Regions from separate parts of the Shewanella sp. W3-18-1 genome, predicted to be linked through region 2. Evidence: predicted binding sites of a transcription regulator. Region 2 holds the regulator's gene; each other region holds the start of a gene.
The links. The regulator MetJ, encoded in region 2, represses methionine synthesis genes. The targets are predictions, from matches to a motif close to TAGACGTCTAGACGTCTA.
Positions count from the first base shown of each region.

Region 1: the regulator MetJ is predicted to act here: its motif matches at 1,591-1,608, upstream of metK (methionine adenosyltransferase).
Region 3: the regulator MetJ is predicted to act here: its motif matches at 2,587-2,604, upstream of msrA (peptide-methionine (S)-S-oxide reductase MsrA).
Region 4: the regulator MetJ is predicted to act here: its motif matches at 2,064-2,081, upstream of serA (phosphoglycerate dehydrogenase).

Region 1 covers NC_008750.1:3,771,717-3,775,935, reverse strand. The annotation lists gene SPUTW3181_RS17150 (hypothetical protein) at 1-263, opposite strand, end outside; gene metK (methionine adenosyltransferase) at 397-1,548, opposite strand; gene tkt (transketolase) at 2,027-4,021, shown strand; gene epd (erythrose-4-phosphate dehydrogenase) at 4,138-4,219, shown strand, end outside.
Region 2 covers NC_008750.1:4,058,633-4,062,851, reverse strand. The annotation lists gene nrfD (NrfD/PsrC family molybdoenzyme membrane anchor subunit) at 1-594, shown strand, start outside; gene SPUTW3181_RS18450 (sulfite exporter TauE/SafE family protein) at 700-1,443, opposite strand; gene metJ (met regulon transcriptional regulator MetJ) at 1,586-1,900, opposite strand; gene metB (cystathionine gamma-synthase) at 2,113-3,276, shown strand; gene SPUTW3181_RS18435 (bifunctional aspartate kinase/homoserine dehydrogenase II) at 3,288-4,219, shown strand, end outside.
Region 3 covers NC_008750.1:2,446,423-2,450,641, forward strand. The annotation lists gene SPUTW3181_RS11020 (thiamine pyrophosphate-dependent dehydrogenase E1 component subunit alpha) at 1-1,123, opposite strand, end outside; gene astE (succinylglutamate desuccinylase) at 1,286-2,320, opposite strand; gene msrA (peptide-methionine (S)-S-oxide reductase MsrA) at 2,617-3,096, shown strand; gene pgm (phosphoglucomutase (alpha-D-glucose-1,6-bisphosphate-dependent)) at 3,180-4,219, opposite strand, start outside.
Region 4 covers NC_008750.1:908,054-912,272, reverse strand. The annotation lists gene SPUTW3181_RS04180 (curlin) at 1-179, shown strand, start outside; gene SPUTW3181_RS04175 (helix-turn-helix transcriptional regulator) at 348-1,013, opposite strand; gene SPUTW3181_RS04170 (DUF2238 domain-containing protein) at 1,407-2,015, opposite strand; gene serA (phosphoglycerate dehydrogenase) at 2,170-3,399, shown strand; gene ygfZ (tRNA-modifying protein YgfZ) at 3,550-4,219, shown strand, end outside.

The DNA of each region.
Region 1 (4,219 bases), 290 kb from region 2:
ACTTCGTTGTCAGAAATCCAAGCATGCATGTCATTTACTACTGCCTTTGTTTTTAATGAAGTAGCCAAGTTATGATCTGTTACACACAGGCTTTCATATTGGATTTCGTAAGGTGTTTCAAAAAAGGCTTCAGGATCGGATTCAATAAAAGCGGCAATGTCCGCTAATGTGCCGTATGTCTTTGCTGTTTCCTCTGGCTGACCTACATTGGCTGCCCATGCACAAGTTTGAAGTTGCTGTAATAAGGTGGCGTTATCGTTCATGGGTCAGTGGACTCTAATGGTTAGTGTATATGCTGCTTTTTATCTTGCTGTATTTGTCTTCGCATTATTAATCTACCCCATCATGCATAAAAAAACCGCTTGGTAGCGGTTTTTTATGCATCTTAATATGGGATTATAAGCCAGCGTCAGCGCGCAGTGCTTCGGCTTTATCTGTTGCTTCCCATGGGAATTCGTTGCGGCCAAAGTGACCGTAAGCGGCAGTTGCCTGATAAATTGGGCGAGCCAGATTTAGCATTTCAGTCAGGCCATATGGGCGTAGGTCGAAGTGTTGACGCACTAATTTGATCAGCACCTCTTCAGACACTTTACCCGTACCGAAGGTCTCGATACTGATTGATGTTGGCTCAGCCACACCGATAGCGTAAGACACTTGCAATTCGCAGCGATCAGCCAGACCTGCAGCAACAATGTTTTTTGCTACATAACGGGCAGCGTAAGCGGCACTACGGTCAACTTTTGATGGGTCTTTACCAGAGAATGCACCACCGCCATGACGCGCCATACCGCCGTAGGTATCTACGATGATCTTACGACCCGTTAAACCACAGTCACCCATAGGTCCGCCGATAACGAAACGGCCAGTTGGGTTGATAAAGTATTTAGTGTCTTTGCTTAACCACTGGGCAGGCAGAACGGGCTTGATGATGCTTTCCATCACGCCTTCGATCAAATCTGCTTGGGCGATATCAGGGCTGTGCTGGGTTGAAAGCACGATCGCATCGATACCGACAATCTTGTTGTTTTCGTAGGCGAAGGTGACTTGGCTTTTCGCGTCTGGGCGCAGCCATGGCAAAGTGCCGTTTTTACGTACTTCTGATTGACGCTTCACTAGTGCATGGGCATAAGTGATAGGTGCAGGCATCAGGATCTCGGTTTCATTGCTGGCATAACCAAACATTAAGCCTTGGTCGCCGGCACCTTGTTCTTTTGGATCGGCGCGATCAACACCTTGGTTGATGTCTGGAGACTGTTTACCAATCGCGTTTAATACGGCGCAGGAATCGGCATCAAACCCCATGTCTGAATGGGTATAACCAATTTCGCGAACCGTTTTACGGGTCAACTCTTCAATATCTACCCAAGCAGAAGTAGTGACTTCACCACCCACTAATACCATGCCAGTTTTGACGTAGGTTTCACACGCGACGCGTGCTTTAGGATCTTGGGCCAGAATTGCATCTAGCACAGCATCAGAAATCTGATCTGCAATTTTATCGGGATGACCTTCTGAGACCGACTCAGAAGTAAACAAGTGCTTTGCCATAGTAGGAAAATCTCGTCGTTAGCATTCAAACGTGTAGAAGCATCTACATCTAGACGGCTATTTTAGTGGAAATTCATCACTATGACACCCCCAAAGCTAAATATTTGTGTACTTAGTGAGGTAAATCCCAGCTTTAAAATCCAAACTAAAAAGCGATTTTGTTAATTAACTTTTTGAAAATAAATCATTAAATATATCTTTGGACCATTATTTTTCATTGGTATATCTAATTAAAATGCCCAAGATGGCCCGTAGGCAATCTTAAGTAAAAACTTTATGAGTGTCTTGGTATGCCGATTTTAATTACGAAGTTTGGACTATAAAAGTTCATATTCAATCTCTTTTTTATCTTGATAAAGCACGATTGACGCGATGAAGGTGAAATTGTGATGAATTTTCGTTTGCGTCATCCTCTTATGTAGGGGAAAATATGCATCCAAATTGCCCGCTAGACCCCACAAATTAAGCAGGAGAGAGCATGTCTTCCCGTAAAGTACTCGCCAACGCAATCCGTGCGTTAAGTATGGATGCAGTTCAAAAAGCAAACTCAGGCCACCCCGGCGCCCCAATGGGCATGGCAGATATTGCTGAAGTGCTGTGGAATGATTTCCTTAAGCACAATCCGAACAATCCGAAATGGGTAGATAGAGATCGTTTTATCCTCTCTAACGGTCACGGCTCTATGCTGATCTACTCTTTACTCCACCTGACGGGTTATGAACTACCGATTGAAGAACTGAAACAATTCCGTCAATTGCATTCAAAAACCCCAGGTCATCCTGAATATGGTTATACCCCAGGTGTTGAAACCACAACGGGTCCATTAGGCGCGGGCATTAGTAATGCGGTCGGTATGGCGATTGCCGAAAGAACACTAGCGGCGCAGTTTAACCGCGACGGCCACGAGATTGTTGATCACTATACTTACTGCTTCCTTGGCGATGGTTGCTTGATGGAAGGTATTTCCCACGAAGCTTGTTCATTAGCTGGCACTTTAGGTTTAGGTAAGTTAATTGCATTTTGGGATGACAACGGTATTTCTATCGACGGCCATGTTGAAGGCTGGTTTACCGATGACACGCCAAAACGTTTCGAAGCTTACGGCTGGCATGTGATTGCCAATGTTGATGGCCATGATAGCGATGCGATTCGTGCCGCTATTGAAGCGGCGAAAGCCGTGACCGACAAGCCCACCATGATCTGCTGCAAAACCATTATCGGTTTCGGTTCGCCAAACAAATCTGGCAGCCACGATTGTCATGGCGCACCATTAGGTGATGCTGAAATCGCCGCGGCTCGTGAATTCTTAGGTTGGCCACATGCACCATTCGAAATCCCTGCCGATGTTTACGCAGGTTGGGATGCTAAAGAGGCGGGTGCTGCAAGGGAAGCCGCGTGGAACGACAAGTTTGCTGCTTACGCTAAAGCATACCCAGAACTGGCTACAGAGTACGAGCGCCGTGTACTGAAAGGCGAATTACCTGCTGATTTCGAAGCTAAAGCACAGGCATTTATCCAAGAATGCCAAGATAAAGCCGAAGGTATTGCGAGCCGTAAAGCGTCACAAAATGCCATCGGTGCCTTTGGTGCTATGTTGCCTGAACTGCTTGGTGGCTCTGCCGACTTAGCGGGTTCTAACTTGACCTTATGGTCAGGTTCTAAAGGGATTCAAGACGATCCAGCCGGTAACTATGTGTACTACGGTGTGCGCGAGTTCGGTATGAGTGGCATTATGAACGGCGTGTCACTCCATGGTGGCTTTATCAACTACGGTGCGACTTTCATGATGTTTATGGAATACGCGCGTAATGCTGTGCGTATGTCTGCACTGATGGGCATTCAAAACATCTTCGTTTACACCCATGACTCTATCGGTCAAGGTGAAGACGGCCCAACGCACCAACCCGTTGAGCAATTAGCTAACCTGCGTATGACGCCAAATATGGCGGTATGGCGCCCCTGTGATGCGGCTGAAACCGCTGTTGCGTGGAAGGCGGCTATCGAACGTCGTACGGCACCAACATCACTCATCTTCAGCCGTCAAAACCTGAAGGCTCAAGTACGCAGTGCTGAGCAATTAGCCAATGTGGCAAAAGGTGCGTACGTACTGCAAGACTGTGCAGGTACACCAGAACTGATCCTGATCGCAACCGGTAGTGAAGTGCAATTGGCGATGGAAGCGGCAGCGGCTCTGACTGAACAAGGCAAACAAGTTCGCGTAGTTTCTATGCCATCAAACACTGAGTTTGATAAGCAAGATGCGGCTTATAAAGAGTCAGTATTGCCCCGTGCTGTGACTAAGCGTGTCGCCATTGAAGCAGCCCATACTGACTTCTGGTACAAGTATGTTGGTTTCGAAGGCACTGTTGTGGGTATGACCACTTTCGGTGAGTCTGCGCCAGGCAACGTGTTGCTGAAGCATTTCGGTTTCACCGTTGAAAATGTGCTGAATGCAGCAAAATCACTAGGTTAATCAGCCAAAGGATTAGATTAAATACAAAAGGTTAAACTTTTGAACTGTTAATCTGTATAATGCGGCCTGCAATCGTTTGCAGGCCGTTTTTGTATTAAGAGGAAACTGATACCTCAATGATCCGAGTCGCTATTAATGGTTATGGCCGTATCGGCCGCTCTATCCTTCGCGCTTTATATGAGTCGGGAAAACGTCAGC
Region 2 (4,219 bases):
TTGCGTGACGATTTGCCAAAGTGGGGCTTAGGTTTCTTAGTGCCTATTGCTAAGTTACTTATGCCCTTTAGAAAGGTGATTGAAGTATTGCTGTTTGTCCTCGCTATTGGCGTAGGGGCTTACACTGGCTTCTTAATTTCGGCCATGAATGCCTATCCTATGCTCAATACTGCGGTACTGCCTGCACTGTTTTTAGTGTCAGGCTTATCGGCGGGCGCTGCGGCTAACGCGGTACTGGCGTTGCTGATGTTTAAGACAGACAGTCACGATAAAACGCTTGTCAAAATGCACGGTTTAGAATTGCCTGTGATGGCGATTGAAGTCATGTTCCTGTTTATGTTGTTCTGCGCCTTGTACTTTAAAGGTGGTGCTGCGGCTGCAGCACTGGCTTCATTGACAACAGGTGTTTGGGCAAGCGTATTCTGGATTGGCGTAGTGGGTATCGGCTTTGGTATTCCATTGCTGTTTATGCTGCTACCCGCTGCGACTCGCCATACTAAGGGCGCAATGATCATGGTTGCCTGCGCTAGCTTAACGGGCGTGCTCGCACTGAGACACTTTATTGTGTACGCAGGACAAAGCTACTTAAGCTGAGTGTAGATAGGCTTTACATATTGAGAGATAAAGAAAAAGCACTGGCAATGTCAGTGCTTTTTATTGTTTGAATCTTGAGAAGGTTTGCCTGTACAAGCAGGGCACTTATTGGGGTAATAGCTCGATAACCGACTTTACCGTTAACACTAAGGCGCTGATGGCACAGAGGGCTAATGTCGCCATTTTGGTTTTATGTTTATCGATGCGTCCCACGAGTTTACCTGCGACTAAATAACCCAAAATGACTGAGGGTAATAGCATTAAGGAGAGCCATAGGTGTTTGATCTCTAGCAAGCCTGTTACAGCTAAAATACACAGCGCAATCATAGAGCTAAAAATAAAGAAGGCCGATAAAGCTGCGCGGAACTGCGAGGCATCTTTGCCCGCCAATAAAATCGCCATTGGCGGGCCACCAATTGCGGCAATATTGCCGAAAATCCCTGAAACCACACCCGCACTGAAGAGGGTTGCTTTATTAACGGGGAGACTGAATTTATACAGGCTGAGAATAACCGCGATTGTCACAATGGCGGCGATGGATAAACCGAGTATGGGTTGAGGCGCAAACAGCAACAGGCTGGCACCGATAAAACCGCCGGGTACGCGACCGATAAGAGCATATTGCAAGCCATTGAATTCTAAATGACCGCGCTCACGCACTAAGGTAAGTAGCGCGATAGAGAATCCCATCGCAATAACGGGTGCAGGGACAAGCTGCGGATCGACGATATACAACAAGGGGCTAGCAACAACCGCAAGCCCAAATCCAATCAGGCTTTGGGTTAAGGCGCCCATAAACACGATTAGCGAGGCTAAGGCAAGTGTCTGGGGATCTATCATAGAAAACATAGGGTTCCTACATACCCAAAAATCTCAAGATAAACTCATCGCTTGAGATTATGTAGGCATAAACAAAAAGGGATCGTTAACGATCCCTATTGATGAGCAATGTGATCTTGAAAATAACAGCAATCTTGGAAGCGACGAGTCGCTATTCCATGTCTTCCCACTCGATCCCCATTTCGTCCATCAACAACTTGGCTTCGGCGGGAATACTATCTGGGTTGTCTTTTGACAGATCGTCATCGTTAGGCAATGGCTGGCCAGTGTAGGCGTGCAAAAATGCCTCACACAACAGCTCGCTGTTGGTGGCGTGACGTAAATTATTGACCTGACGACGAGTACGTTCGTCCGTAAGGATCTTAAGCACTTTGAGCGGAATCGACACAGTAATTTTCTTTACTTGCTCATTCTTCTTGCCATGTTCAGCATAGGGGCTGATATATTCCCCATTCCATTCAGTCATTGACTCACCTGTTATAACGCTAAATTCGGGGCAGATTTTAAACCCTTACAAACAACAGTCAAATTATTGCTACTATTTCTTAGGGATTGCAAACAGATTTCTTTATGTTTAGACGTCTAAACGTCTTAACGCCTATTGACGATGTGGTTGGGCTTAGGTACATTTAGACGTCCAGACATCTCTATCAGTCTACCGAATTTAGGAGTCCACCCATGGCAGAGCGTCAATTAGCCACACTGGCAGTGCGTCAGGGTATCGAAAGCGATACTCAATATGGTGCCGTTGTGCCACCGATTTATTTGTCGACTAATTACGCCTTCGATGGTCATAACAATCCCCGCGAATTCGATTACAGTCGTTCAGGCAACCCAACGCGCTGCATTTTAGGCGAAGCATTAGCCCAATTAGAAAAGGGCGCCACTGGCATAGTGACGTGCACTGGCATGGCAGCCATCACCTTAGTGACCACCTTACTCGGCCCAGATGATCTCTTGGTTGTGCCCCACGATTGTTACGGCGGTTCCTACCGTTTATTTACCAACTTGGCGAAGAAAGGCCAGTTTAAGCTGATTGTGGTGGACCAAACTGACAGTCAAGCGTTAGCCGCAGCCATAGCGCAGAATCCTAAGATGGTGTGGCTCGAAACCCCATCGAACCCGTTATTGCGTGTGGTGGATATCGAAGCCATTGCTAAGGCGAGCCATGATGTCGGCGCGCTGGTGGTGGTCGATAACACCTTTTTATCGCCGATATTGCAACAACCCCTATTGTTAGGTGCGGATATCGTTATCCATTCCACCACTAAATATATCAATGGTCACAGCGATGTGGTCGGCGGCGCTGTGGTCGCCAAAGATGCGCAAATCGGCGAAAGCTTACATTGGTGGTCGAACACTCTAGGCTTAACGGGGTCAGCCTTCGACAGTTATCTGACCCTGCGCGGCCTACGTACTCTAGCGGTACGCATTCGCGAACATCAAGCCAATGCCCTGCGCATTGTTGAGGTATTAACCCAAAGCCCTGTGGTGAGCAAAGTCTATTACCCTGGTCTTGCGGATCACCCTGGTCACGCCATTGCAGCCAAGCAGCAAAAAGGCTTTGGCGCTATGCTGAGTTTTGAGCTTAAGGGCGACGAGGCCGAAGTGGTGGCCTTTTTAGGTGCATTAAGTTTATTTAGCGTGGCAGAAAGTTTAGGTGGCGTCGAAAGTTTGGTGGCAGTGCCCGCTACTATGACCCACAGAGCCATGGAGCCGCAGGCGCGCTTCGAGGCTGGTATTAAAGACACCCTATTGCGTCTATCGGTGGGTATTGAAGATGCCGCCGATTTAGTTGCAGATATTCAAGCAGGATTAGCCGCCGTTGCGGCTTGTCAGTAGAGGAATAATAGATGGCACGTTGTCACTTACATAAATTTGGTGGCTCCAGTTTAGCGGATGCCGATTGTTATCGTCGAGTCGCCCATATCCTGTTAACCCACGGTCATAGTGATGATCTCGTGGTGGTCTCTGCGGCGGGTAAAAGCACGAATTTCCTGTATAAATTATTAGCGCTGCGTGATGCGGCTCAGCTATGGCAAGAAGAATTACAAGTGCTGATCAGTTACCAACAGGGGTTGATTGAGCAGTTGTTGTCGAATGAACAAGCCCGCGATCTGCGTGAGCGTTTGGCTACTGATAAAGCGCAACTTATCAGCTTGTTATCCTTGGATGCGCGCAATGATTACCAAATCAACCATGTGGTGAGCTTTGGCGAACGTTGGTCGGCACGTTTAATGGCGGCGCTACTGCGCGAATCTGGCGTGGCGGCAAGCCATGTGGATGCCTGTTCAATTTTAGTGGCCGATGAAGCCGCTGTGCCACAAATTCGGGTACAGGAATCCCGCGCTAAAGTACAAGCCCTATTAGCCGCGCATCCCAATGAACGCTTGGTGATCACAGGCTTTATCTGCGCTAACGAGCGTGGCGATACCTTATTACTTGGTCGTAATGGTTCAGATTTTAGCGCTAGCCTGATTGCTAGTCTTGCCGATATCGAGCGCGTGACGATTTGGACCGATGTGGAAGGGGTGTTCAACGCCGATCCTAATAAAATCAACGATGCCAAGTTACTAAAAAGTATGTCACTTGCCGAAGCCGATCGCCTAGCGCGTTTAGGCTCGCCAGTATTGCATTCGCGCACTTTGCAGCCGTTATTCAATACCGAAGTGAGCTTAGCGGTGCGTTCAAGTTATGCGTCCCACACCGACTTTACCTTAATCGCGCCCCACAGTTCGTCAGCGAGTGCGCCTGTGGTGACGAACCTCAATGCTGTTGTCCTGTT
Region 3 (4,219 bases), 1.6 Mb from region 2:
TAAGATCGGCAAGTTGCTTTTTCAGCACTGGCGTCGGCTTGTCGTACACATCTTCAATAATTTCATCCAGCATAGGCACAGGAATTTTTTCAGCCACTTTTACTGCAGCCAATACTTCTTCACGATATTTCTCATGCAATTTCACATCATCCGCTTCAGCCAACCAACCTTTGTTGATAAGCCATAATTTGAAGCGTTTAACCGGATCGTGTTGCTGCCACTTGGCTTCTTCATCTTTCGAGCGATAACCAGAGGGATCGTCTGAAGAAGAGTGCGCGCCGAGACGGTAAGTCATGGCTTCAATCAGCACAGGCGCATTATGCTCAATCGCATAGGCGCGGGCTTGCTGAGTTGCGGCTAACACGGCCAACATGTCATTACCATCAACACGAATGGTGTGCATGCCATAACCCACACCGCGGCTAGCAATACCGTTACCGGCAAACTGCTCTTCGGTGGGCGTTGAAATGGCGTAGCCATTGTTACGACAGAAGAAAATCACTGGGCATTTCAATACCGCGGCCATGTTTAGGCCAGCATGAAAATCCCCTTCCGATGCAGCGCCTTCGCCAAAATAACAAACCGCGACTTTGCGCTTACCTTGCATTTTTAAGCTGTAGCCCACACCAGTCGCCTGCGGGATTTGCGTGGCTAACGGTGAAGAAATCGTTTGATAATGCAATGCCGCACTACCGTAATGGATTGGCATTTGTCGACCTTTACCAAGATCTTTCTCGTTACTGAACATCTGATTCATAAACTGTTCAGTGGTAAAGCCGCGATAACGCAGCGCCGCATGCTCACGATATTGTGCGAGGATCACATCTTCTTGATCGAGTGCGGCCACACTGCCGACAATCGCCGCTTCTTCACCCGTACAGGTCATGTAGAAGCTGATGCGTCCTTGACGCTGGGCGCCAAGCATACGTTCATCGAGCACCCGAGTGAATACACAGGTATCGTAAATTTTAGTGGCTAAGGTTTCATCTATCACAGGCAAAACCGCGGTTTCATAAGTGGTGCCGTCGGCTTGTAGAATTCGAAGGATAGGAATGTGTAGCGATGCCTTATCCAAGAAGCCGACACGGTGCACTGTATCAGTGTTGAGTGTTGCTTTGCTCATATTGTGCTCTTGTTATCTCATTACGCATCAAAGCGTTTTGATGCGTCTGTTTATACGAATATGCCCGACGAACATTACGTTAACGTAAACTACCTATCAACCATTGGCATAGCTCAAACCACAAGTTATCCCTGCCACGCATGTATATATTGCTTTACAAGCCTAACGCACGTCCGCATTCACCGCAGGGATCAGGCAAATCACAGTGCGATTGCCAATAGGCACTTTGGCATTAGGGAACACGACAGACTCAAACTCGTGCTCCACTTTAATTTCTTTCCCACCTTCCCGCGCTAAAACAAAGCCCTTCGGGAAAGATCTGAAGTTTTCGACATCCGTTGCGAAGGTAAATTCAAAATCATCGAAATGTTTATTGATGACGCGGCACACTTGGTACAAGTTAACCTTATCGGCATCAAATGCATCCAGCTCCAACGGCTTAGCGGTGATCAAGCGCATGAACATTTCATGGGTGGCGATAAAACGCGTCATGTCGTTTTGCCCCATGGGATACACTTTGCCAAGCTCAATGGTAAAGGCATCGGCGCCGTAGCGTTCAGAGGAAAAATAGCTGAAGGTCGTGGTCGGTTCGTGGTGGAAAAGTACTGTATCGACGCCGCTTGCGGCTAAAAACATAATTTGCTCGCCGCTAAAGGCGCGCCCTGGACGATAGGGATAAATAGCGAACTTTTCATGCTTCGAGGCGCGCATCGCCGTGTGCAGATCATAATGGATGCGCTGACGTCCATCGGCAACCGTAGTATAAAAACGATCGACATAGGCTTCGAGTTTTTTCGCGCGTACTCGCTCAGGGTTCACTAACCCTGGTGGATTGGAATGCTCACCACTAAACAGACGATTCATGTTTTCGTCAATAATCCGCGTGCCGTTATTAATCGCTAATGGGTTACCAATGAGAAATAAAGTGCGCTGCTTTGCGATGATCTTTTGCTGTAAAAGTTGTTTAATTAAGCTATTGCAGAGTTCAATGGGCGCGGTCTCGTTACCGTGAACACCGCAAGAAAGCACAATATCTTTTCCTTCATTCTGTATTGGTTCGAAAACAATAACACCGGTATCCCACACTTCCACTTGAGTATGATCGCCTAAGTTAAATGAAAATTCGCCATCGAACTGTTCAGGATGGGCTAAGGTGAGCGCTAAAAAATCCTTTGAATCTAACAGAGCTTGTAACACAGAATTCTCCTTATAATGGTGTGTTAAAAGTAAGCGCTAAGCGCTAAATAAACCTACAACACCTAAGCACTTAATACTCACCTTCAAAAGCGCTTCAATACTAACACAAGTTTTTCACCTATATCTCTGACATTCTTGTTGAACTACGCAGTTTTGGGGTAAAAATTTTGATTTCTCTTGAGAGAAATTAAGCATCGCACACCACAACAATTGCATAAAATTTTACAGCCATACTTGCTTTTAATCCTCTGTTTAATCACAATCCTTAGCCATCTAGACTTCTATTGGATTTAATTATGGCGTTAGCAACCTTTGGTGCCGGCTGTTTCTGGGGCGTAGAGTATTTTTTTAGACAAGTGAATGGCGTACTAAATGCCACCTGTGGATATATGGGTGGCAATAATGCCGCCACTACTTATGAAGAAGTGAAAAAAGGTAAAACAGGCCATGCCGAAGTGGTGCAAGTGGAATTTGACCCAGCCCTTGTCAGTTATGAAGACTTGCTCGATGTATTTTGGAAAAACCACAATCCAACGAGTCTGAACATGCAAGGCGGAGATATTGGTACTCAGTACCGCAGCACCATTTTCTTCCACGACCGTGAACAAAAGGCCGCGGCAGAAGCCTCAAAGTTGGCTTTTGCCCGCTCGGGCCGTTGGGGATTACGCCATATAGTGACTGAGATAGTGCCACTGCAACAGTTCCATGTGGCTGAGGAATGCCATCAAAATTATATTGATAAGAACAACTTACCAAGTTGTCATATCGAATATTAATACGAGTTAGCCTTAAATCGGGCCAAATAAAAAACGCACTCACGGATTAACATGAGTGCGTTTTTTATCTCTGAAAAGCTCACTTAAGCGTTTAGTGCCTTATCAATTAATGCTTGTGCGTCTTTGATAATCTCAGCCAAATGCTGCTCACTGATAAAACTTTCGCCATAGATCTTAAATAAGGCTTCAGTGCCCGATGGACGCGCCGCAAACCAGCCATTCGCTGTGGTGACTTTGATGCCACCAATGGCGGCATTATTGCCCGGTGCATGGGTTAACACGCTTTCGATTGTCTCACCCGCAAGCACTGTGGCATTTAAGGTCTCAGCATTGAGCAAAGCAAACTTGGCTTTGTTTCCAAGACTGATTGGGCTATCGATACGCTTATAGAAACTTTGACCAAATTGTTTTACTAACTCTTGGTGACGCTGACCAGGGGTTTTACCTGTCACCGCAAGGATCTCTGCTGCAAGTAACCCTAGAATAAAACCGTCTTTATCCGTGCACCAAGTAGTGCCATCTCGGCGTAAGAAGGCGGCGCCAGCACTCTCCTCTCCGCCAAAGGCAATAGTCGCCTCAGCTAAACCATCGACAAACCATTTAAAGCCGACAGGCACTTCGAGTAATTTTTTGCCGTGGAAGGCGCAAATTTTGTCGATAAGCGCACTCGATACTAAGGTTTTACCTATGGCTAAGCTATCGCTCCAATCTGGTCTGTGTGTCAGCAGGTAATCAATCGCCACAGCTAAATAATGGTTAGGATCCATTAAGCCCGTACCCGGGCAGACTATGCCATGACGATCATAATCGGGATCATTCCCAAGGCATAAATCAAAAGATTCTTTATGGGCGAGTAAACCAGCCATCGCATAGGGAGACGAGCAATCCATACGAATTTTGCCGTCTTTATCCAGTGGCATAAAGCTAAAACTCGGGTCGACTTTATCATTCACTAAGGTGATATCAATGCCGTAATGCTTAGCAATCGGTGCCCAATAATGGATACCCGAGCCACCTAATGGATCGACACCTAACTTAAGCTTCGCTTTCGCGATAGCTTGCATATCAATTACATTTTCTAGATCGGCCACATAGGGAGTGATTAAATCGATGGCATGCACAT
Region 4 (4,219 bases), 1.6 Mb from region 2:
GAAACTGGGTCGGTGGTGACGATAGTGCCTCATTCACAGTTAAAGGTGACAACAACAGCCTATTGATCGCTCAAAAGGGGAATGACAACTTAGTGTTGGGCTCTCAAGCTGGCAATAACAACAGCATCAGCGTGAACCAATCAGGCAATATGAACATTGCCACTGTAGTGCAATACTAATAAATACTGCTAAACCGCCATAGCTAACTCTTTGGTGTTGTTTGATAAAATGGTATAAAAAAAGCGGGAATGTTTACATAAACATTCCCGCTTTTCTATTTTGATATGCCAGCAATCATTAACATTAACCACTCAAAGCAACAGGCAAATGACCACACCCTTTGCAGGTTAACTACATAGCTCAAAGTGAGTTTGATAGGTTTGCGCCCAACGTAAAAGCTCAACCCGATTACGAGACTGGGTCTTGCGGAAAATAGAGGAAATGTGTGCTTTTACTGTATGTTCGCTGATGCATAACCTATGGGCAATTTCTTTATTCCTTGCGCCACTGGATACAAATTGAATAATGGTACGTTCACGGGATGTCAGCATCTGCAGCATAGCCACAGTATCGGAGGGCATCTCATTATTACCCTCTAACTTTTGTACGACACGGCGAAACATTTTGCTTAGCAACGTTCTATCGTACCAAAGCTCCTCTGCCACCATTTTACGTAAACCCGTTAACATCAGATCCATACGTTGATCGGCAAATAAAATACCTCGAATGCCGAGTAACATTGCAGATTCTTGGTCTAAGGAGTCTCGCTCAACTTGATACAGCGCCACAGGAAAATGTGACACTAAACGCGAAGCCAGCAAAGGAATTCCTTTGTTATCTAATGCTGAACCTTTTTGGGTGATCAGATAAAAACTACGACGGCTTTTATCTAAATCCAATTCTGCTGCGTGCTTTACAATACGCGTTTTCAAACCTATGGATTCAGCGAGTAACGCTAAATGACATGGCGCGGCCATTTGGTGTAAAAAAACCAATTCATTAATTGTGCTCAATGACTCTCCTCCCTGAAAAGTATTCTCTTATTGCAAAATGGTCTGTTTGACTCGTCTTCTAGTTAGATTTCTCAACATTCCATTAACCTGGTTGATTCTGACTAGTTAACGATTGAAAAACATCACCCAAATGTACTATTCCCTGTTTAGCCATAGTAAGTTCGACTAACACACCATCGAAAAACGGGTTATGAGTTAAAACCACTCGTTAAATCCACAGCCTCACAGCACTTGCACTGTTAAACTAGGATGAGCCGCCCCAAGTTGCAACATAAATTAAACATAAAGGTTAGTGCAAAAGTATGACAACTCTATGTCGTCATACTTTCATCAGATGTGTTAGCGGGAGGAAAATCTTACCACTCAAATAAACCGCATCATTCACCAGTCATACTAAGTGCTTGGTGTAAGTGCTGCTATTTGCTTATCTTGAAAACGAGACAACAAAGTCAGTGCTACTATCGCGCCAATAAGGGCAAAGAACATATCCGATTGAGTGTCCCATACATAGCCTTGAGTTCCCAAAAAGGCTTCTGCACCTTCGCCAGTGGCCACAGCAACCCACCATTCGATCAGTTCATAAAACGCCGAAAATGCGAGCACAAAACACGTCGCAAGAAACGCGCACCAAGCCCCTGGTTTTACCGCTTCGTTGCGCAGCATAATTTCACGGGCGAGCATGGCTGGGATAAAACCTTGGGCAAAATGCCCGACTTTATCGTAATTATTACGTTCCGAGCCCATCCAATCAGCAATAGTGTCAAACAACGGCACTTCAGCGTAAGTGTAATGAGCGCCCACAAACAACACACAGCAATGTATTAAAATTAACAAATACGCCAAAGGTGTTAGCGGAAAACGGTTACGGGTAAAAAATAAAATCGGTACTGCGACTAATCCAGGTAAGGCTTCGAGCAACCAAGTAAATAGATCTGCGGGTTTTATCGCCGACCATATTAAAACTGAGAGGTAAATACCGCACCATGCGATTTTGTTATTCAATGTTTCTTCCTCTTATGCGATATTGTTCTAAATTTAGAATATTAACTTTAGCCATCTAGCCCTCCACACTGAGCAAAAAAAGTGCTACTTTGGTGGGTGAAGGTTGTCAGCATATCATAAGAAACATTTCTATTAATTAGAGGGTACCCATATCATGGCGAAACATTCGCTGGACAAGGATAAGATCAAGATCCTGCTGTTGGAAGGCGTCCACCAATCCGCGGTCGATGTATTTGAACGTGCGGGATATACCAATATCGAATATCACAAAGCCTCTTTAGGTGATGAAGCCTTACTTGAATCCATCAAAGATGCGCACTTTGTAGGGCTTCGCTCGCGTACTCAGTTAACTGCCGAGGTGCTGAAACGTGCCGAGAAGTTAATCGCGATTGGTTGTTTCTGTATTGGTACTAACCAAGTTGATCTTGCCACCGCCGAATCCCTTGGTATTCCTGTATTTAACGCGCCATTTTCAAACACGCGCAGTGTTGCTGAGCTAGTAATTGGCGAAATCATTATGCTGATGCGAGGCATCCCTGAGCGTAATGCCATCGCCCACCGTGGCGGTTGGATGAAAACCGCTGCAGGCAGCTACGAAGTGCGTGGTAAAACCTTAGGTGTAATTGGTTACGGTCATATTGGTACTCAGCTTGGCATTCTGGCGGAAACCTTAGGTATGCGCGTGGTGTTCTTCGATATCGAAGACAAACTGCCGCTAGGTAACGCACAGCAAATCCATTCAATGGAGCAACTGCTGGCGCAATCTGATGTTGTAAGTTTACACGTCCCTGAAACACCACAAACCAAAGATATGATAGGCGCACCTGAGTTTGCCGCTATGCGTAAAGGTAGCATCTTTATCAACGCCTCACGCGGTACAGTAGTCGATATCGATGCCTTAACGGTCGCCTTAAAAGAACGTCACCTCGCGGGCGCCGCAATCGATGTGTTCCCCGTCGAGCCACAATCCAATGACGATGAGTTTATCACTCCTCTACGTGGTTTAGACAACGTATTACTCACGCCGCACGTCGGTGGTAGTACGGCTGAGGCTCAGGAAAACATTGGTATTGAAGTGGCTGGTAAGTTAGCGAAATATTCAGACAACGGCTCAACCGTGTCTGCGGTTAACTTCCCTGAAGTGTCGCTGCCAACGCATAAAGGCACCTCACGCTTACTGCATATTCACCAAAACCGCCCTGGCGTACTGATCAAGATCAACCAAGCCTTCTCAGAAAAAGGCATCAACATCGCCGCCCAATATCTGCAAACTACCGCAGAAATTGGTTATGTCGTGATGGAAGTTGATACCACTCAAGCAGAAGAAGCCTTAGTTGAGCTCAAAGCGATTGAAGGCACACTGCGTACCCGCGTACTGTTTTAAGATATTAATCCAACCGCATACGCGTATCGGCTAAAGTACACATTAAGGCGCATATATCATTCACAGATATGTGCGCCTTATGCTTTTGAGCCAACTGGAATTCCGTTACAATCTAGCCTCTCACATCGTCTTCATTTTCAGGATCTCGCTATGACTATTTCAGTTTCTACACCCCATTGGGATCTGGACGCTACCTTGCCTCCACTTATGCTTGCCAACTTATCTCATATGGGCCTAATCAAAGTCGTTGGAGAACAAGGCCGTAGTTTTATCCATGGCCAAGTGACCACAGACATCAGCTCATTGGCCACGGATCAATGGCGCTGGGGCGCCCATTGCGATCCTAAAGGTAAAATGCTGGCCAGTTTCAGAACCTTTGCCATCCAAGAGGCACTCTTTATGTTGATGCCAAAGGGTGCTATCGAAGTCGATTTACCCCAACTACAAAAATATGCGGTATTTAGCAAAGCTACCTTAAGCAATGCATCCGGTGAATGGACTTTACTCGGCGTTGCCGGCGAACAAGCCTGCCAATTTGTGAAACAGCATTTTGGTGATATTCAGCAAGAACTCACACTCATTGAAAATGGTGCGATTTTAAAAGACGCGGATAGATTTATTTTGGTTCTGCAACCAGAAACCGCAAACACCCTCGTTGCTAAGCACACAGTATTTGATGCCACCGCTTGGCAAGTATTAGAAATTGCAGCGGGTTATCCTAACCTTGCCGCCAGTCATGCCCACCAGTACGTACCACAAATGTGTAACCTGCAAGCTGTTAATGGTATCAGCTTTAATAAAGGCTGCTACATGGGACAAG